Regions from separate parts of the Erwinia sp. 2186 genome, predicted to be linked through region 3. Evidence: predicted binding sites of a transcription regulator. Region 3 holds the regulator's gene; each other region holds the start of a gene.
The links. The regulator PhoB, encoded in region 3, activates phosphate uptake and scavenging genes when phosphate is short. The targets are predictions, from matches to a motif close to CTGTCATAAAACTGNCNNAT.

Region 1 (7,184 bases), 1.5 Mb from region 3:
CCTGCGATCCAAAACAGGCGGTGGCCGTTGCCAACAAAGTGATCAATGACGGTATCCGTTATGTTATTGGCCACCTCTGCTCGTCTTCTACTCAGCCTGCTTCCGACATATATGAAGATGAAGGCGTGCTGATGATCACCCCGGCGGCAACCAACGCCGATCTGACCACCCGTGGTTACAAGATGATCATGCGTACCACCGGTCTGGATTCCGACCAGGGCCCAACTGCCGCGACCTATATCCTGAAAGAGATCAAGCCTCAGCGCATCGCGGTCATCCATGACAAGCAGCAGTACGGTGAAGGCCTGGCGCGTTCCGTGCAGGCCAGCCTGAAAAAATCAGGCGGCAACGTGGTGATGTTTGAAGGTATCACCGCGGGCGACAAAGATTTCTCCACGCTGGTGGCACGCCTGAAGAAAGAGAACGTCGACTTCGTCTACTTTGGCGGTTACTACCCGGAGATGGGCCAGATGCTGCGTCAGGCACGTGCTGCCGGCCTGAAGACCCAGTTTATGGGACCAGAAGGCGTGGGCAACTCCTCGCTGTCTAACATCGCAGGTGCTGCGTCTGAAGGCATGCTGGTGACCTTGCCGAAGCGTTACGACCAGGTGCCGGCTAACAAACCGATTGTTGATGCGCTGAAAGCGAAGAAGCTGGATTCAACCGGCCCATTCGTCTGGACCACCTACGCCGCACTGCAGGCGCTGACCACCGGGATGGAGCGCAGCAAAAGTGCTGAGCCAGCCGATATCGCTAAAAATCTGAAGGAAGGCGCAGCGGTGCCAACGGTGATGGGCGACCTGAACTGGGATGAGAAGGGCGATCTGAAAGGCTTTGAGTTCGGCATCTTCAAATGGCACGCGGACGGTTCTTCGACCGCAGTGAAATAAATCAGCCATACTTTCCCGGCGGCAGGGGCTGTCCGGGGAAGGCTGACAGCGGTGAAGACGACCGAACAGGTCGTCGGTAACAGTAAACGTCTGGTGAGGGTTCCCGGGCGTTTTTTTCCATTCTCTCCGCCCGTGCGGAAAGAAGTAAGGTAGCAAGGTATGTCCGAGCAGTTTCTCTATTTCCTGCAGCAAATGTTCAACGGCGTAACGTTGGGCAGCACCTACGCGCTGATAGCCATTGGTTACACCATGGTCTACGGCATTATCGGCATGATCAACTTCGCCCATGGCGAGGTCTATATGATCGGCAGCTACGTCTCCTTTATTGTGATTGCGGCCCTGATGATGATGGGCATCGATGTCAGCTGGATGCTGATCGGTGCCGGCTTTATCGTCGCGATTGTGATTGCCAGCGCCTACGGCTGGAGCATTGAGCGTGTGGCCTATAAGCCGGTGCGATCCTCCAAGCGTCTGATCGCGCTGATCTCGGCCATCGGGATGTCGATCTTCTTACAAAACTACGTCAGCCTGACGCAAGGCTCCCGCGATCTTGCGTTGCCAAGCCTGATCACCGGGCAGTGGACGCTGGGCGAGAGCAACGGCTTCTCCGCCACTATCTCCACCATGCAGGTGGTGATCTGGGTGGTGACCTTCCTGTCGATGCTGGCGCTGACGCTGTTTATCCGCTATTCCCGCATGGGACGCGCCTGTCGCGCCTGTGCTGAAGACCTGAAAATGGCCAGCCTGCTGGGCATTAACACCGACCGTGTTATCTCGCTGACCTTTGTTATCGGCGCGGCCATGGCGGCGGTTGCCGGCGTGTTGCTCGGCCAGTTCTACGGCGTGATTAATCCGTACATTGGCTTTATGGCGGGCATGAAGGCGTTTACCGCGGCGGTATTGGGCGGTATCGGCAGTATTCCTGGCGCGATGTTAGGCGGGCTGATCCTCGGCATCGCCGAAGCGCTGACCTCTGCTTATCTCAGTACCGAATACAAAGACGTGGTCTCTTTTGCGCTGCTGATTGTGGTGCTGCTGGTAATGCCTACCGGTATTCTCGGTCGTCCGGAGGTTGAGAAAGTATGAAACATCTCAACCTGGTTAACGCCGTTGCCTCCGCGCTGATGCTGGTGCTGCTGGCGGCCTTCTTTATGGGCATGCGCCTCGACCTCGACGGCACGCATCTGGTGGTGAATAACGCCGGTCGCGTCCGCTGGAACTGGATTGCACTGGGCGCGGCGGTGGTGTTCCTGTTCCAGCTGCTGCGTCCTTTGCTGCAAAAAAGCCTGAAAAAAATCTCCGGCCCGGCGATGGTTTTGCCGGGAATTGACGGCTCCACGCCGAAGCAAAAGCTGGTGCTGCTGGTAATGATCATTGCCGCCGTGGCCTGGCCATTTATCGTCTCACGCGGCACGGTGGATATCGCCACGCTGACGCTGATCTACGTGATGCTCGGGCTTGGCCTGAACGTGGTGGTCGGCCTTTCCGGTCTGCTGGTGCTGGGCTACGGCGGATTCTATGCCGTTGGCGCCTATACCTTTGCCTTGCTGAATCACTACTACGGCCTGAGCTTCTGGGAGTGTCTGCCGCTGGCCGGTCTGGTGGCGGCGATGTTTGGCCTGCTGCTCGGCTTCCCGGTATTGCGCCTGCGCGGTGACTATCTGGCGATTGTGACGCTCGGCTTCGGCGAAATCGTGCGTATTCTGCTGCTCAACAACACCGAAATTACCGGTGGCCCGAACGGCATCAGCCAGATCCCAAAACCGTCGCTGTTTGGTCTGGAGTTTAACCGCAGCGTGCGCGACGGCGGGTGGGACACCTTCCATAACTTCTTTGGCCTGAAGTACGATCCCAGCGACCGCATTATCTTCCTGTATATGGTGGCGTTGCTGCTGGTGATCATCACGCTGTTTGTGATTAACCGCCTGCTGCGGATGCCGCTGGGACGGGCCTGGGAAGCGCTGCGTGAAGACGAAATTGCCTGCCGCTCGCTGGGCCTGAGCCCAACGCGCATCAAGCTGACCGCCTTCACCATCAGTGCGGCCTTTGCCGGCTTTGCCGGTAGCCTGTTTGCCGCACGCCAGGGCTTTGTCAGCCCGGAATCGTTCACCTTTGCCGAGTCGGCGTTCGTGCTGGCGATTGTGGTACTGGGCGGCATGGGATCGCAGTTTGCGGTGATCCTCGCCGCGGTGCTGCTGGTGGTTTCCCGCGAGCTGATGCGTGATTTGAATGAGTACAGCATGCTGGTGCTCGGCGGTCTGATGGTGCTGATGATGATCTGGCGGCCACAGGGTCTGCTGCCGATGAAGCGTCCGCATCTGAAGTTGAAGACGGTAGAAAAAGGAGAGCAGCCATGACACAGCCTTTGTTGGCCGTAAAAGGCCTGATGATGCGCTTTGGCGGCCTGCTCGCCGTAAATAACGTTGAGCTGGAGCTGCGCCCGCAGGAGATCGTGTCATTAATCGGCCCGAACGGCGCCGGGAAAACCACCGTCTTTAACTGTCTGACCGGTTTCTACCGGCCGACGGGCGGCAGCATCATGCTGCGCGACAAGGATATCGCGGGCCAGCCGGGGCAAAAAATTGCCCGGATGGGCATTGTCCGTACTTTCCAGCACGTGCGTTTGTTCCGCGAAATGACGGTGATTGAGAACCTGTTGGTGGCGCAGCATCAGCATCTGAAAAGCGGCGTGTTTGCCGGTTTGCTGAAAACGCCGGCCTTCCGTAAAGCCGAAAGCGACGCGCTGGATCGTGCCGCCACCTGGCTGGATCGCGTGGGGCTGCTGGAAATGGCCAACCGTCAGGCGGGCAACCTGGCCTACGGTCAGCAGCGTCGTCTGGAAATCGCCCGTTGTATGGTCACCCGGCCGGAAATCCTGATGCTGGATGAGCCAGCCGCCGGCCTGAACCCGAAAGAAACCCACGAGCTTGATGAGCTGATTGCCGAACTGCGCAGTCAGCACAACGTCTCGGTACTGTTGATTGAACATGATATGAAACTGGTTATGGGCATTTCTGACCGCATTTATGTAGTGAACCAGGGCACGCCGCTGGCAAACGGCACGCCGGAACAGATCCGCAACAATCCGGACGTGATCCGTGCCTATCTGGGAGAAGCCTGATATGAATCCAATGCTCTCTCTCGAGAACGTCAGCGCCCATTATGGCAAAATTCAGGCGTTGCATAACGTCAGTCTGCATATCAATCAGGGCGAGATTGTTACCCTGATTGGGGCCAACGGCGCGGGCAAAACCACCATCCTCGGCACCTTGTGTGGTGAGCCGCGCGCGACGCAGGGATCGATTACCTTCGACGGTAAAGCGATCACCGAATGGCAAACCGCGCGCATCATGCGTGAAGCCATTGCCATTGTGCCGGAAGGGCGCCGCGTGTTTTCACGGATGACGGTGGAAGAGAACCTGGCGATGGGCGGCTTTTTCGCCGAGCGTCAGCAGTATCAGACCCGCATCAAGCGCGTATATGAGCTGTTCCCACGCCTGTACGAGCGCCGCGTTCAGCGTGCCGGCACCATGTCCGGCGGTGAGCAACAGATGCTGGCGATTGGCCGGGCGTTGATGAGCCAGCCGCGCCTGCTGCTGCTGGATGAGCCCTCGTTAGGCCTGGCGCCGATCATTATCCAGCAGATATTCGACACCATCGAGCAGCTGCGTCAGGAAGGGATGACCATCTTCCTGGTGGAGCAGAACGCTAACCAGGCGCTGAAGCTGGCCGATCGCGGTTATGTGTTAGAAAACGGCCATGTGGTGCTGGAGGATACCGGCGACGCCTTGCTGGCGAACGAAGCGGTGCGCAGTGCCTATCTCGGCGGCTAATGTGTTGTAAACCCGGCGGTTTCAAGGCCGCCAGGCCCGCCGCCTGCGGGCGAAGTCGGGGTGACAGGGCGGGATTTTCCCCGCCCTTTTTTGTGCCCGTCAGCGCAAAAAAGGCGGTAATTCACTCGCCTCGTGCGTCACCTGCCTGTCACCTTTCCGTCATAAACCCGTTATCTTTCCGTCATTTTCCCGTGTCATGTTACTTCCCGAACAATAAGAATGCGCGATATCGCGCGATTGACTCCGGGCACAGGATACCGATATGACATCGTTCTCATTTCGTAAAACCGCACTTTGCATGGTACTGGGACTGACCTTCAGCGGTCACGCACTGGCTGCCACCGAGATCCCTTTCTGGCACTCGATGGAAGGCGAACTGGGTGTGGAAGTAAATTCTCTGGCACAACGCTTTAATGAATCTCACCCAGATTACAAAATCGTGCCGACCTACAAAGGCAACTACGAACAGAGCCTGGCGGCCGGGATTGCCGCCGTGCGTTCAGGCAAAGCGCCGGCTATTTTGCAGGTTTACGAAGTGGGTACCGCCACCATGATGGCCTCTAAAGCGATCGTACCGGTCTACGATGTGTTCAAAAACGCCGGCGTGGCCTTCGATGAGAAGCAGTTCGTGCCGACCGTGGCGGGCTACTACAGCGACGCCAGCGGCCACCTGATTTCTCAGCCGTTTAACAGCTCGACGCCGGTGCTGTATTACAACAAAGACGCCTTCAAAAAAGCCGGTCTGAACCCGGATCAGCCGCCGAAAACCTGGCAGGATCTGGAAAAGGACGCCGCTGCGCTGCGTAAAGCGGGCATGACCTGTGGCTACGCCAGTGGCTGGCAGGGATGGATCCAGATTGAGAACTTCAGCGCCTGGCATGCACTGCCGGTCGCCACCCAAAACAACGGTTTTGACGGCACCGATACCGTGCTGGAATTCAACAAGCCGACGCAGGTTCGTCATATCCAGATGCTGGAAGATATGAACAAGAAGGGCGATTTTACCTACTTCGGCCGTAAAGATGAATCCACCGCCAAGTTCTACAACGGCGATTGTGGCATCACCACCGCGTCTTCAGGCTCGCTGGCGGATATCCGTCATTACGCCAAATTTAACTACGGCGTCGGCATGATGCCGTACGACGCCACCGTCTCTGACGCCCCGCAGAACGCCATCATCGGCGGCGCGAGCCTGTGGGTGATGAAAGGCAAAGACGCCAGCACCTACAAAGGCGTGGCCGAGTTTATGGCCTTCCTGGCACAGCCGGATATCGCCGCTGAATGGCACCAGAAAACCGGCTACCTGCCGATCACCACCGCTGCCTATGAGCTGACCCGCAAACAAGGGTTTTACGATAAAAATCCCGGCGCGGACATCGCCACGCGTCAGATGCTGAACAAGCCACCGTTAGCGTTCACCAAAGGGATGCGTCTGGGCAACATGCCGCAGATCCGTACCGTTGTCGACGAAGAGCTGGAAGGCGTCTGGACCGGTAAGAAAACGCCGCAGGCGGCGCTGGATAACGCGGTGACCCGTGGCAATCTGCTGCTGCGCCGCTTTGAGCAGACGGCTAAGCAATAACGCTTCGCCCACAGGGGCGGCATTCAGTCCAATTCCCGGCTGGATGCGCCCCTGAACCCGTTTTCAGGGCCGCGTTGAGGGTAGTGAACGCGGCCCCTTACTCCTCATATTGGACGACGCTATGTCTTCTTCCCGTCCCGTTTTTCGCTCGCGCTGGCTGCCCTATCTACTGGTGCTGCCTCAGCTGCTGATCACCGTGATCTTCTTCCTCTGGCCCGCCGGTGAAGCCCTGTGGTATTCGGTGCAAAGCGTCGATCCGTTCGGCCTTTCCAGCACCTTTGTCGGCATGGAAAACTTCAGGCGCCTGATCGGCGACGAGTATTACCTCGACTCTTTTCTGACCACGCTGATTTTCAGCGGGCTGGTCACGGTCATCGGGCTGGTGGTCTCGCTGTTTTTTGCCGCGCTGGTCGACCATGTCCTGCGCCTGAAGCGCTTCTATCAGACGCTGTTTTTACTGCCTTACGCCGTGGCGCCCGCCGTCGCCGCAGTGTTGTGGATGTTCCTGTTCAGTCCGGGTCTGGGGCTGATTACCCATTTCCTGCGTTACCTCGGCTATGACTGGAACCATGCGCAAAACAGCGGTCAGGCGATGTTTCTGGTGGTGCTGGCCTCGATCTGGCAGCAGATGAGTTACAACTTCCTGTTCTTCTTTGCCGCGCTGCAGTCCATTCCAAAATCGCTGACGGAAGCCGCCGCCATTGATGGCGCGGGTCCGGTCCGGCGCTTTTTCCAGTTATCTCTGCCGCTGATCACCCCGGTCGGCTTCTTTTTAGTGGTGGTGAATGTGGTGTATGCCTTCTTCGACACCTTCCCGGTGATTGACGCCGCCACCGGCGGTGGCCCGGTGCAGTCGACCACCACGCTGATTTATAAAAT
Region 2 (7,184 bases), 1.0 Mb from region 3:
TGCAGTCGATGTTCCAGAACCTGGGTAACCAGAAGCAGAAGCCGCGTAAGCTGAAAATTCAGGAAGCGATGAAGCTGCTGATTGAAGAAGAAGCCGCCAAACTGGTCAATCCGGAAGAGCTGAAGCAGGAAGCGATCGACGCGGTTGAGCAGCACGGTATCGTCTTTATCGATGAAATCGACAAAGTCTGTAAGCGTGGCGAAAGCTCCGGCCCGGACGTTTCCCGCGAAGGCGTACAGCGCGACCTGCTGCCACTGGTGGAAGGCTGCACCGTATCCACCAAGCACGGCATGGTGAAAACAGACCACATTCTGTTTATCGCGTCGGGTGCGTTCCAGGTTGCCAGCCCGTCAGACCTGATCCCGGAACTGCAGGGTCGTCTGCCAATCCGCGTTGAGCTGCAGGCACTGACCACCCATGATTTCGAGCGCATTCTGACCGAGCCGAGTGCCTCCGTGACCGTGCAGTACAAAGCGCTGATGAAAACCGAAGGCGTGGATATTCACTTCACCGAAGACGGCATCAGCAAGATTGCCGCCGCCGCGTGGCAGGTGAATGAAACCGCCGAGAACATCGGTGCGCGCCGTCTGCATACGGTGCTGGAGCGTCTGATGGAAGATATCTCCTATGACGCCAGCGACCTCAACGGTCAGTCGTTTACCATTGATGCCGAGTATGTTGGAAAGCATCTGGACGAGCTGGTCGCAGACGAAGATTTGAGCCGCTTTATTCTGTAACCGCGCGGCGAAAATCGACACATCAGGAGGCTTCGGCCTCCTTTTTTATTGCCTGAAATCCCTTCCCGGCAGTTGCATCCTTGACGTGGAATAACTCTCTGGCCCGTCGCAGACGCTACCATAGCGCGACGTCTTCCCTCAGCCAGGACCTGCCGCTATGACGGATAATCTGCACCCGATGACCGCAATATCTTCTTCCCGCGCCTGGCTGGAAAGCCTGCGTTTGCGCACGCTGCCGCTGGCCTGTGCCTCGGTGATGACCGGTTCCGCGCTGGCCTGGTGGCAGGGACATTTTAATGCGGGCACCGCCGCGCTGGCACTGCTCACCACCGCCCTGCTGCAAATTCTGTCCAACCTGGCAAATGACTATGGTGATGCCCTGAAAGGCAGCGACACGCCGGCCCGCATCGGGCCACTGCGGGGCATGCAAAAAGGGGCGATTAGTCAGAAGCAGATGCGCAGTGCCCTGATCCTCACCGTGGCCTTGACGATGATATCCGGCGTCGCGCTGGTGATCCGCGCCTGCCAGTCGGTAAACGATTTTTTGGGCTTTATTGCGCTGGGCGCGGTGGCGATCGTCGCCGCCATCGCTTACACCGTCGGCAAGAAACCCTATGGCTATTTAGGATTGGGCGATGCGTCGGTATTAATTTTCTTCGGCTGGCTTGGGGTAATGGGCAGCTACTATCTTCAGGCCCATCAACTCTCCCTGCTACTGCTGTTACCTGCCACAGCCTGTGGGCTGATGGCGGTCGCGGTGCTTAACGTCAATAACATGCGCGATATTGAAAGCGACCAGCAGCATGGCAAGTTTACCCTGGCGGTGCGCTTAGGGGCGAGTGGCGCCAGGCGCTATCATCAGCTAATCCTCACCGCGGCCGTGCTGTGCTGCGCGGTTTTTGCCCTGCTCACTTCGCTGAATCTCGCCGGCTGGTTATTCCTGCTCTCCGCACCGTTGCTGTTCAGACAGGCCCGCTACATTACGCAGCAGCCTTCCGCCGTTGCCATGCGTCCTATGCTGGCGAAAACCGTGAAATCCGCCCTGTTACTCAACCTGCTTTTCTCGCTCGGGCTGGTCCTCAATTAACTGCGATGTGTTTGACTCATCGCAACTTTTAACAATTGATGATTTTGCCAACAGCGGCGAGAAAGCGATATACTTAGAGTTCCTGTGGCAAACAGACGAAACCCTTATGAAATATGATACTTCTGAACTCTGCGACATCTATCACGAAGATGTGAACGTCGTTGAACCGCTCTTTTCAAACTTCGGTGGCCGTACGTCGTTTGGCGGGCAAATCATCACGGTAAAATGTTTCGAGGACAACGGGCTGTTGTACGATCTGCTGGAGGAAAACGGGCGAGGTCGTGTGCTGCTGGTTGATGGCGGCGGTTCAGTGCGTCGTGCGCTGATTGATGCGGCGCTGGCCAGGCTGGCACTGCAGAACGAATGGGAAGGCATTGTGGTGTACGGTTCCGTACGTCAGGTTGACGATCTGGAAGAGCTGGATATTGGCATTCAGGCGATTGCTGCCATTCCGGTCGGTGCTGCGGGTGAAGGCATTGGCGAGAGCGATATTCGCGTCAACTTCGGTGGCGTCACTTTCTTCTCCGGCGATCATCTCTACGCCGACAACACTGGCATTATCCTTTCCGAAGATCCGCTCGATATCGAATAAAAAAAACGGGTGCCACTGGCACCCGTTTCTCTGCTGACCGTTAAATCAGACTTCTTCCATTTTTCCCAACAGGGCGCGCAAACGCTCCTGCCAGACAAGCTGCTCTTCTTTCAGGTGCTGGTTCTCACGCACCACTGATTCGCTATTCCCTGCAGCCTGCTGAACCTGCTGATTCAGGTTGTTGTTCTGCTCTTTCAGCTCTTCAATTTCCATCTGTAACAGGGTGATGGTATCAATCGCCTGTTGTACTTTCGCTTCCAGTTTCTCGAACACTTCAAATGACATTGTAAAAGACCTCTCCAAATCGCCAGGCGTTGATGTTGCCAGCCGCAGATCATGAGGGGATAAGCCGGGATTCCACGGATAACAACGCTTCCCCGATTGTAAGTAGACCCGCGCCCCAAGTCCAGTAGCGAACCCGCACAGGGTGCAGACTGTAACAATTTTCAGCATAGACCTGGAATCTGCAACATTACCCGCAGTATTTGCGGGGCTAATGTTAACGATTTGGGATAAAAATCACCAAATGGAAAATTGAAATGTTGTTTCAGGAAAGCAAAAAGACGCGAAAACGCTCATTTTTATGACACAGCACACAACTTTTGATTTCGCTATTTCTCGTTTATGCTCGTTAACGATAAATTTACATCAGCCCTACATAAGATTTGGGCGGCTCAGGGAGTGAGAAAAAAACGAAGTACAACATTAAACCTCGCCTTCAGGAAATGTCATCATGAGTCAGACAGCAACAAGCACGCTCAAAGGGCAGTGCATCGCCGAATTCCTTGGTGTCGCCACCATTATCTTCTTTGGTGCCGGCTGTGTCGCCGCCATGAAACTGGCTGGTGCAAGTTTTGGTCAGTGGGAAATCAGTATTATCTGGGGGATTGCCGTTGCGATGGCCATCTACCTCAGCGCCGCTATCTCCGGCGCGCATCTGAATCCTGCAGTGACCATTGCACTCTGCCTGTTCGCCAATTTCGAACGCCGTAAAGTTGTGCCGTACATTCTGGCACAAATCGCCGGTGCCTTCTGCTCCGCCGCACTGGTTTACGGTCTCTACTACAATCTGTTCTTTGATTACGAGCAAACGCATCAGATGGTGCGCGGCAGTATCGAGAGCCTCGATTTGGCTGGGATCTTCTCCACCTATCCAAATCCGCACATCGGCGTTGGCCAGGCCTTCCTGGTTGAAGCGGTGATCACCGCGGTGATGATGGGCCTGATTATGGCGCTGACCGATGACGGTAACGGCCTGCCTCGCGGTCCGATGGCTCCGCTGCTGATTGGCCTGCTGATTGCGGTAATCGGTGGCTCAATGGGTCCACTGACCGGCTTCGCACTGAACCCGGCGCGTGATTTCGGACCGAAACTCTTTGCCTGGCTTGCGGGTTGGGGTAACGTCGCCTTTACCGGTGGCCGTGATATCCCGTATTTCCTCGTGCCGATCTTTGGACCGATTGTGGGTGCCAGCCTGGGCGCAGTTGGCTATCGCTATCTGATTGCCCGTAACCTGCCTGGCGCAGCTGTAGTAAAGAAAGACGAGAAGACGATAGCGCGTGCTGAGCAGCGTAAAGCGTAAGTGCTAACCCTTTACACCATCAGGAATGAATTATGACCATAGAAAAAAAATACATTGTCGCGCTCGATCAGGGGACGACCAGCTCTCGTGCCGTGATCCTGGATCATGACTCCAACATCGTTGCCGTCTCCCAGCGCGAATTTCAGCAAATTTATCCTAAGCCCGGCTGGGTTGAGCATGACCCGATGGATATCTGGGCTTCCCAGAGCTCCACGCTGGTAGAAGTGCTGGCGCATGCCGATATTCGTTCAGACGAGATTGCCGCGATCGGTATCACCAACCAGCGTGAAACCACCATTATCTGGGACAAAGAGACCGGCAAGCCGATCTACAACGCTATCGTCTGGCAGGATCCGCGCACCGCTGACTACTGTGCAAAACTGAAAAAAGAAGGGCTGGAAGAGTATATCCAGCACACCACCGGCCTGGTGATTAATCCTTACTTCTCCGGTACCAAGGTGAAGTGGATCCTCGACCACGTGGAAGGCTCACGCGATCGTGCGAAACGTGGCGAGCTGCTGTTCGGTACGGTTGACTCCTGGCTAGTGTGGAAAATGACGCAGGGACGGGTGCACATCACCGATTACACCAACGCCTCGCGTACCATGATGTTTAACATCCACAAGCTGGAGTGGGATCAGCGCATGTTGGATATCCTCGATATCCCGCGTGAAATGCTGCCAGAAGTGAAATCGTCTTCTGAAGTGTACGGCCAGACCAACATTGGTGGTAAAGGCGGTACGCGTATTCCAATCGCCGGTATCGCCGGTGACCAGCAGGCGGCGCTGTACGGCCAGATGTGTGTTCAGCCGGGTATGGCAAAAAATACCTACGGCACCGGCTGCTTTATGTTAATGAACACCGGTACCGAAGCGGTGACCTCAACCAACGGCCTGTTGACCACCATCGCCTGTGGCCCACGCGGTGAAGTGAACTACGCACTGGAAGGCGCGGTATTTATCGGCGGTGCCTCTATCCAGTGGCTGCGCGATGAGATGAAACTGATCGGCGATGCAACCGACTCCGAGTACTTTGCGACTAAGGTGAAGGACAGCAACGGCGTTTATATGGTGCCTGCCTTTACCGGTCTGGGTGCTCCTTACTGGGACCCGTATGCCCGTGGCGCGATCTTCGGCCTGACGCGCGGTGCGAATGCTAACCACATCATCCGTGCCACGCTGGAGTCGATTGCTTATCAGACGCGTGACGTGTTGGAAGCAATGCAGATCGATGCCAATACCCGCCTGCAGTCTCTGCGTGTGGATGGTGGTGCGGTTGCCAACAACTTCCTGATGCAGTTCCAGTCCGACATTCTGGGTACGCGTGTTGAGCGCCCTGAAGTGCTGGAAGTGACCGCGTTAGGTTCAGCGTACCTGGCTGGCCTGGCCGTCGGTTTCTGGTCAGATCTGGATGAAGTGCGTGAAAAAGCGGTGATTGAGCGTGAGTTCCGCCCAAGCATCGAAACCACTCAGCGTAACTACCTCTATGCCGGCTGGAAAAAAGCCGTTTCTCGCGCCCAGGCGTGGGAAGATCAGGACGACTCGTAAGTCTGAAAATTGCCCGTGGCCTCCCGGCTACGGGCTTTTCCCCCTCCCCCGCTTCCCCGCTGTGATAAACTTTCCGCCTCAACATTTCCCGAGGCCAATCATGAAACGAGAACTCGCCATTGAATTTTCACGCGTAACGGAAGCCGCTGCTCTGGCAGGCTACAAGTGGCTGGGACGCGGTGACAAAAACGCCGCAGACGGTGCTGCCGTCCACGCCATGCGCATCATGCTGAACAAAGTGAACATTGACGGCCAGATCGTCATTGGCGAGGGCGAGATTGATGAAGCCCCGATGTTATATATCGGCGAGAAGGTCGGCAGCGGCGAGGGTGATGCGGTAGATATCGCCGTCGATCCGATTGAAGGCACCCGCATGACCGCGATGGGCCAGCCTAATGCGCTGGCGGTGCTGGCGGTTGGCGATAAGGGCACCTTCCTGAATGCGCCCGATATGTATATGGAAAAACTGATTGTCGGGCCCGGCGCGAAAGGCGCAATCGATCTGGCTTTGCCACTCGAAGAGAATCTGAAGCGCGTCGCTGAGGCGCTGCGCAAGCCGCTGTCTGAACTGACCGTCACCATTCTGGCGAAGCCCCGTCACGATGCCGTGATTGCCCAGCTACAGCAGCTTGGCGTGCGGATTTTTGCCATTCCCGATGGCGATGTTGCGGCATCGATCCTGACCTGTATGCCAGACAGTGAAGTGGATGTGATGTACGGCATCGGCGGCGCACCTGAAGGCGTGATCTCGGCGGCGGTGATCCGGGCGATGGATGGCGATATGCAAGGCCGCCTGCTGGCGCGTCATGATGTCAAAGGCGACACGCCGGAGAACCGCGCGCTCGGCGAGCAGGAGCTGAAACGCTGTCAGGAAATGGGCATCGAAGCCGGCAAGGTTTTACGTCTGGACGAGATGGCGCGTAACGATAACGTGATTTTCTCGGCAACCGGCATCACCAGCGGCGACCTGCTGAAGGGCATCACCCGCAACGGCAATATCGCGACCACTGAAACGCTGCTGGTTCGCGGCAAATCCCGCACCATTCGCCGTATTCAGTCGATTCACTACCTCGATCGCAAAGATGAAAATCTGCACCCGTTTATTCTGTAACGCCTGAGTTGTCCGATTCTGTGGACAACTAAAAACGGCCCCGGCAGCAGTGTTGCTGGCGGGGCCGTTTTTTATGGGCGGTCGCGATTAAACCGCCATCGGCTCCGGACGGCGGGAAAGCGGCAGCCAGCACAGCAGGATCAGCAGCGCCATCGCCGACATCAGCATACCCAGGCTGAACTGCCCGGTCTGCGGCAACAGGGCGGAAAGCCATGCAGCCAGACCCGATCCCAGATTCTGCAATCCTCCTAACAACGCCCCCGCGGTCCCGGCCATATAAGGCCAGGGTTCCATGGCACCGGTTGTTGCCAGCGGAAACAGCATCCCGGCCCCAAAGAAGAACACCGCCGCCGGCACGATCAGCGTCCAGATGGTCATCACCCCAAACCAGCCGGGGATCCACATCAACGCCCCGGCCAGCAGGCAGCTGTTCACTGACCACCACATCAACTGCGGGAAAGGTCGGTTATCGCGCCCGGCAAACCAGGCACCAAAGAAGGCCGCCGGGATTGGCAGAATAAACAGCAG
Region 3 (7,184 bases):
TCAGCAATTTCGCGTCACTGACGCCACGCGAACGCGCTGCGTTGACAATCACGATGCCGAACACCATTGCTCCCAGCGTATCCATGGTCAGGTAACCATTGACGAAGCCGCTGGAGAACGCCGCATGTTGATACGCCTCGGTCGCCGGGGCCAGGCCGCCAGCAGGCCAGATCAGCGCCGCGATGCCCAATATCGCCAGCGCCACAATTTTCAGCGGCGCCAGGAAGTGGCCAACGGTATCCAGCAGTTTGCCGGGATACAGGGAAATGCCGATCACCAGCGAGAAGTAAATCAGGCTGTAGATAAACAGCGGCAGCCAGCCGTCACCGGTCAGTGGCGCGATGCCGACTTCAAACGAGACGGTTGCGGTACGCGGCGTGGCGAACAGCGGGCCAACGGCAAGGTAGCAAACGGTGGCCAGCACCAGTCCGGCTGCTTTACCGATAGGCGTACTCAGCGCATCCACGCCGCCGCCGACACGGGCCAACGCAATGACGGTGATCACCGGCAGACCGACGGCAGTGAGCAGGAAGCCGAGGGCCGCAATCCAGACATGTTCACCCGACTGGATGCCGACCATAGGCGGGAAAATGATGTTACCTGCACCCACAAACAGCGCAAAGGTCATAAACCCCAGTGCCAGGATGTCTTTGGAAGTTAAACGATTCGTCATAAGCAGAAAATTAGCCCGTACTGGTGTTAAGTGAAGTCGCGATGTCAGCTTCATCACCCTGCCTGCACTAAAAACGCCAGAATTTCAGACCGATACAGGGCGATTGTCTGTCCTGTGGTCACTCTGGTAGCGGATTTGCGCTGATTTTAATCTGTTTACAGGGGGATAACGTAAAAACGGCGCTAAGTAAACCGTTTATAGGGCAGAAAGGCAAGGCGGGATCGGAAAAGCAGAGCGATATGTTGCAAAAAAAGAACCAGCCAGTGTATCACTTCAGGTTATCGGCTGGATGCCTTACATGATTTGTATTTTATTTGTGCAACGCGGGGTTAATTTCTGCAGGGAATGGCCGGATGATGCACAAAAGGCGCGGAATTCCGCGCCTTTTACACAGGTTGATGCAGGGTTACCAGACGTCTTTGGCGATATCGACCACCAGACGCAGCTTCGCCCACTGCTGCTCTTCGGTCAGGCTGTTGCCCTCTTCAGTGGAGGCAAAGCCACACTGCGGGCTCAGGCAGATTTGATCGAGGCTGACAAACTGCGCCGCTTCGGCAATCCGCGCTTTCACCGTTTGCGGATTTTCCAGCTCACCGTTTTTAGTGGTGATCAGGCCCAGCACCACCTGCTGCTTGCCGGGTTTGATAAAGCGCAGAGGCTCGAAGCCGCCGGAACGCTCGTTGTCATACTCCAGGAAGAAGGCATCAATATTCACGGTGCCGAACAGAATTTCTGCCACCGGCTCATAGCCGCCTTCGGAGATCCAGGTTGAACGGAAGTTGCCGCGACAGACATGCAGACCAATGGTCAGATCGTCCGGCTTGCCTTCGATGGCTTTATTCAGCACCTGCGCATAGATGCGCGCCAGCTGTTCTGGATCGTCGCCGCGCTCGCGGATCTGGCTTTTCTGATCTTCAGAACAGAGGTAAGCCCAGACGGTGTCGTCGAGCTGAAGGTAACGGCAGCCGGCCGCATAAAATGCGCTTATCGCGTCACGGTAGACGGTGGCCAGATCGTCGAAGTAGTCGTTAAGATCCGGGTAAACGTTGGCGTCGATCGCCTTACGGCCACCGCGGAAGTGCATCACGCTTGGGCTAGGAATGGTCATTTTCGCCACCGCGTCGCCGCTGATACTTTTCAGGTAGCGGAAGTCTTCCAGCATCGGATGGTTACCGAAGGCGATCTTGCCGGTGACACGGATACCGTGGGCTTTGGTCTGCACGCCGTTGAACTGGATGCCCTGCTCAGACTCATAGCGCTCAACGCCTTCCAGGCCATCGAAGAAGTCAAAGTGCCACCACGCGCGGCGGAATTCACCGTCGGTGACCACCTTCAGTCCACAGGCGCGCTGATGAGTGACCACATCACGAATGGCTTCATCTTCAATACGACGCAGGGCAACGGCATCAATCTCACCCTTCTGGAACTGCTCGCGCGCCTGTTTGATGGCGGCGGGACGAAGGAAGCTGCCTACCACTTCGGCACGATACTGAGCTGAATCTCTTTGCATGTTGTGTCACTCCTGACCTGCGCACACGCGCATAATTTACCGGTGAAATTATCACGAATCGTTATTCTTAGACTTCTGGATGTCTATATGTCCAGACGCAAGAGTGTCATGAGAGCGACGCTGGCGCAAACGAGGATAATTCATCAGACATGAAAAAAATTCATCTTGGCCGGTGTTAACGATCCTCAATCAGCGCACGCGCCTGACTGACCTGCTCTGGCGATAACGGCAGATATCCCGCCTGGGTGACCAGCGCCTGGCCGTCAGCGGATAACACGTGATGAAGAAACGCGGCGGTAAGAGGTTCCAGCGGCTTGCCGGGTGGTTTATTGACGTACAGGTACAGCTTGCGGGCGTAAGGATAACGGCCGCTGCGAATATTGGCCGCATCCGGCGCCACCCAGTTCTGGCCATCGCGGGACACCGGTAATGTCTTCACGCCGCTAAGATGAATGCCCATGCTGGCATAGCCAATGGCATTCAGCGTGCCCGCCACGGCCTGCACCACCGCCGCAGAGCCGGGATATTCCCCGACATCATTGCGGAAATCGCCATTACACAGCGCCTGCTGTTTGAAAAAGCCCCAGGTGCCGGAAGCGGAATTGCGGCCAAAACGCTGCAAAGGACGGGACACCCAGCCCGGCTGGGTTAACTGCACATCGCCCCAGCGATGCACCGCGGAGAGCGCGCCACAGCGGCGGGTAACGGAAAATATCGCATCGAGCTGCTGCGTATTCAGACCCTTGATCGGGTTGTCCTGATTGACCACCACCACCAGCGCATCCATCGCCACCGGCACGGCCAGCGGTGGATAGCCATAGCGGTCCTCGAACAGCTGGCGCTCAACCGCCTGCATCGGGCGACTCATTGCGCCAATCTGCGCCGCGCCGGCCGCCAGCGAGGTGGGTGCGGTAGAGGAACCGGCGGCCTGCACCTGCACATTCACGCCCGGAAACTGTCGGTTAAAGCTATCGCCCCACAGCGTCATTAAGCTGCCAAGGGTATCCGAGCCAACGCTGGTCAGGTTACCGGCCAGCATCCCCTCTTGTGCCTGGGTGGTCAGGCTGAAACAGGCCAGCAGCATCAGAAACAGCTTTTTCATCACAGGGTTCCGCTACGATCATCGAACCGCATTCTGTGCCAACTCGCTGCTGACAATCAACCTTGGTGGTAAGGAGAAGCTGAAACAGGTCTCTTTGCCGGGCTGGCTGGTAATGTCCAGCCGGGTGTTGTGGTGGCTGAGCGCATGCTTGACGATCGCCAGGCCAAGCCCGCTGCCGCCGGTTTGCCGCGAACGGGCCTTATCGACGCGGTAAAAGCGTTCGGTCAGTCGGGGAATATGCTCTTGTGCAATGCCCGGACCGTTATCCTTCACCTTAAATTGCGCGCCCTGTGGGATTCTCAGCCAGCTGATATCGATGCGCGTGCCGGCCGGCGTGTGGTTAACCGAGTTGTACACCAGGTTTGAGATGGCGCTACGCAGCTGTTCATCATTGCCATACACTCGCAAATCTGCGTCCATCGTGAAGTGAATCTCGTGCCGGCCCTGGCTCAGGGTTTCCGCTTCACGCTGCAGCAGACGCAGCATCATCGGCACGTCGACTTTTTCCTGCAGATCCAGCGCCGGTGCGGCTTCAATCCGCGACAGGGTCAGCAACTGTTTCACCAGGCCGTCCATGCGGCGGGTCTGCTCCTGCATGGTGTGCAGGGCCTTGTCACGCAGCGGGCCTTCCATCACCGAATCGTTCATCATCTCCAGATAGCCCTGCAGCACCGTTAACGGCGTGCGCAGCTCATGGCTGACGTTAGCAAAGAAGTTGCGGCGGGCACCCTCAAGCTGATGCATCTGCGTGACATCACGGGCCACCAGCAGCCATTGCCCTTCCGAGTAGGGCATCACGCGGAATTCCAGCTGACGATTGCTGTTCAGCACCAGCGTCAACGGTCGGGTAAAATCGCGCTGCCGCACATAGCGGGTAAACTCGGGATAGCGCAGCAGGTTAAGGATGTTCTGACCATTGTCTTCCGGCCAGCGCAGTCCCAGCATCTGTTGCGCCAGGCCGTTACACCAGAAAATGGTGCCCTCTTCGGTGGTCAATACCACCGCATCAGGTAAGGATTCGGCGCCACTGCGAAAGCGTTTGATCAGATGGCCCAGCTCACGCCGACGCCGGCGATTTCTCGCCTGCATCTGGTAAAGGCCATAAAAGAGAGGTTCCCAGCTGCCGCGCCCCGCCGGTGGCGTCATGCTGCGGTCAATCCACAGCCAGTGGGATAAACGAAGTAAATTAGCGAAATGCCAGCCCAAAACGGCTAACACCGATACCAGTAGCAGCCAGGGCAGGTAGCCCACCAGCAGCCCCAAAATCAGGGCCGGAAGGCAGGCGAGCACCACTTCCAGCAACAATCTCTTCCAGGAGAGGCGTTCCAACACGGTGAAGACTCCAGTGCGAACGATCAGTAACGTGCAGAGAAACGGTAACCTGTTCCGCGAACCGTCTGCACCATGCGATCGTGCCCGGTCAGTTCCAGCGCTTTACGTAAGCGGCGAATATGAACGTCAACGGTACGATCTTCGACGTACACGTTAGTGCCCCAGACATGATTAAGCAACTGCTCACGGCTGTAAACCCGCTCAGGATGGGTCATAAAGAAATGCAGCAGCTTGTATTCCGTCGGCCCCATTTCCAGCGGCTGGGTGTCTGACATCACGCGATGAGACGAAGGATCCAGGCTCAGTCCCTGCATCTCAATCACTTCTTCCACCGCCATTGGCGAGATCCTGCGCATTACCGCTTTAATCCGCGCCACCAACTCTTTCGGCGAAAACGGCTTGGTAATATAGTCGTCAGCCCCCACTTCCAGACCGCGAACGCGATCTTCTTCTTCACCGCGCGCCGTCAGCATCATCACCGGAATGTCGCGGGTCATCGCTTCACGCTTTAAATGCTTGATAAACTGAATGCCTGAACCACCCGGGAGCATCCAGTCCAACAGGATCAAATCAGGCCAGGGTTCGATAAGCAAATTGACCGCACTGTCATAATCTTCCGCTTCTATCGGTTGATAGTCATTTTGCTCCAGCACGAAACACAACATCTCACGGATTGGGGCTTCATCTTCGACTACCAGAATACGCTTAGCCATTATTGCTCCTGCTACTGTGACGGAATGTCACTGGATTTGCGGCGTCATTATGCGTCAGTTTTATGACAGTTTTATGAAAAAAGCACGGCCCGGGCCGCCGTTTTATAACACTTTTGTGAAGGTTACAGTCATTCAGACTGGGGTTTTACGCGTTGCTGTTTATAATCGTCGACTCTGCCTTGCGCCTTAAAGGGATCTCATGCGAATTATCCACACGTCAGACTGGCATCTGGGCCAATTTTTTTACACCAAAAGCCGCGCCCCGGAACATCAGGCTTTTACAGACTGGCTGCTGGCTCAGGCGGTGGAACATCAGGTGGATGCCATTATCATCGCGGGGGATATTTTCGACACCGGTTCGCCGCCCAGCTATGCGCGCGAGCTGTATAACCGTTTCGTGGTCAACCTCCAGCAAACCGGCTGTCAGCTGGTGGTGCTGGGTGGCAATCATGATTCCGTCGCCACGCTGAATGAATCGCGTGAGCTGCTGGCCTGTCTCAACACCCGGGTGATCGCCGCGGCCAGTGACGATATCGCCCAGCAGGTGGTGATCCTGAATAAGCGCAATGGCGAACCTGGCGCGGTCCTGTGCGCCATTCCCTTCCTTCGCCCGCGTGACATCACCGTCAGCCAGGCCGGTCAGTCTGGCCATGAAAAGCAGCAGAGCCTGCTGGAGGCCATCACCCAGCATTACGATCGCTGCTGGCAGGCGGCGCAGGCCGAGCGGCAAAGGCTGGATTTACCGTTGCCGATTATTGCTACCGGCCATCTGACCACCGTCGGCGTGACCAAAAGTGATGCGGTACGCGATATCTATATCGGCACGCTGGATGCTTTTCCGGCCCAGGCATTTCCCCCGGCGGATTACATCGCGCTCGGTCATATCCACCGCGCGCAGCGCATCGCCAACACGGAGCATATTCGCTACAGCGGCTCCCCGATTCCGCTCAGTTTTGACGAGTTGGGCAAAGACAAAAGCGTGTTTCTGGTCGACTTTGCCGACGGCAAGCTGAGCCAGGTTGAAACGCTCTCCGTCCCGCTGTTTCAGCCGATGCAGATGATCAAAGGCTCGCTGGAGGAGATTGAGCAGCAGCTGGCCGCGATTGCGCCGCGTGAAGATGGCAAGCCGGTGTGGCTGGATATCGAGATTTCCACCCAGGCGTGGCTGAACGACCTTCAGCGGCGTATTCAGGAACTGACCCAGGAAATGCCGGTGGAGGTGGTGCTGTTGCGCCGCAGCCGCGAGCAACGGGAACAGGTTATCGACCGGCAAAACAATGAAACCCTCAGCGAACTCAGCGCGCAGGAGGTGTTTAGCCGCCGTCTGGCGCTGGAAGAAAATGAACAGCCTGAACGGCTGGCGCGGGCGACGGCGCTGTTCACCCTGACGCTGGCAGAAATTGATGATGAGGTGCAACCGTGAAAATCCTGACGCTGCGGTTTAAAAACCTCAACTCGCTGAAAGGCGAATGGAAGATAGATTTTACCGCCGAGCCCTTTGCCAGCAACGGTTTGTTTGCCATTACCGGCCCGACCGGCGCGGGAAAAACCACCCTGCTGGATGCCATCTGCCTGGCGCTGTACCACGAGACGTCGCGGCTGGGGAAACTCTCGCAGACGCAGAACGATTTGATGACCCGCGACACCTCAGAATGTCTGGCCGAGGTTGAATTTGAAGTGAAAGGCGTGGCCTGGCGGGCATTCTGGAGCCAGAACCGCGCACGCGGCGCGGTGGATGGGAATCTGCAGGCCCCGCGCGTCGAGCTGGCCCGCTGTGATGACAACAAAATCGTCGCCGATAAGGTGAAAGACAAGCTGGATATGCTGACCGCGCTGACCGGGCTGGATTTCGAG

Region 1: the regulator PhoB is predicted to act here: its motif matches at 4,880-4,899, upstream of ugpB (sn-glycerol-3-phosphate ABC transporter substrate-binding protein UgpB).
Region 2: the regulator PhoB is predicted to act here: its motif matches at 2,987-3,006, upstream of ACXKZG_RS22115 (MIP/aquaporin family protein).

The regions. Positions count from the first base shown of each region.
Region 1 covers NZ_CM173824.1:340,919-348,102, forward strand. The annotation lists gene ACXKZG_RS01540 (branched-chain amino acid ABC transporter substrate-binding protein) at 1-890, shown strand, start outside; gene livH (high-affinity branched-chain amino acid ABC transporter permease LivH) at 1,050-1,976, shown strand; gene ACXKZG_RS01550 (high-affinity branched-chain amino acid ABC transporter permease LivM) at 1,973-3,247, shown strand; gene livG (high-affinity branched-chain amino acid ABC transporter ATP-binding protein LivG) at 3,244-4,011, shown strand; gene livF (high-affinity branched-chain amino acid ABC transporter ATP-binding protein LivF) at 4,013-4,723, shown strand; gene ugpB (sn-glycerol-3-phosphate ABC transporter substrate-binding protein UgpB) at 4,986-6,305, shown strand; gene ugpA (sn-glycerol-3-phosphate ABC transporter permease UgpA) at 6,427-7,184, shown strand, end outside.
Region 2 covers NZ_CM173824.1:4,749,245-4,756,428, forward strand. The annotation lists gene hslU (ATP-dependent protease ATPase subunit HslU) at 1-737, shown strand, start outside; gene ACXKZG_RS22100 (1,4-dihydroxy-2-naphthoate polyprenyltransferase) at 895-1,824, shown strand; gene rraA (ribonuclease E activity regulator RraA) at 1,931-2,416, shown strand; gene zapB (cell division protein ZapB) at 2,462-2,701, opposite strand; gene ACXKZG_RS22115 (MIP/aquaporin family protein) at 3,150-3,998, shown strand; gene glpK (glycerol kinase GlpK) at 4,031-5,545, shown strand; gene glpX (class II fructose-bisphosphatase) at 5,646-6,656, shown strand; gene emrD (multidrug efflux MFS transporter EmrD) at 6,744-7,184, opposite strand, start outside.
Region 3 covers NZ_CM173824.1:3,724,312-3,731,495, forward strand. The annotation lists gene brnQ (branched-chain amino acid transport system II carrier protein) at 1-673, opposite strand, end outside; gene ACXKZG_RS17430 (cobalamin-independent methionine synthase II family protein) at 1,080-2,183, opposite strand; gene ACXKZG_RS17435 (PstS family phosphate ABC transporter substrate-binding protein) at 2,359-3,285, opposite strand; gene phoR (phosphate regulon sensor histidine kinase PhoR) at 3,304-4,617, opposite strand; gene phoB (phosphate response regulator transcription factor PhoB) at 4,641-5,330, opposite strand; gene sbcD (exonuclease subunit SbcD) at 5,530-6,753, shown strand; gene ACXKZG_RS17455 (SbcC/MukB-like Walker B domain-containing protein) at 6,750-7,184, shown strand, end outside.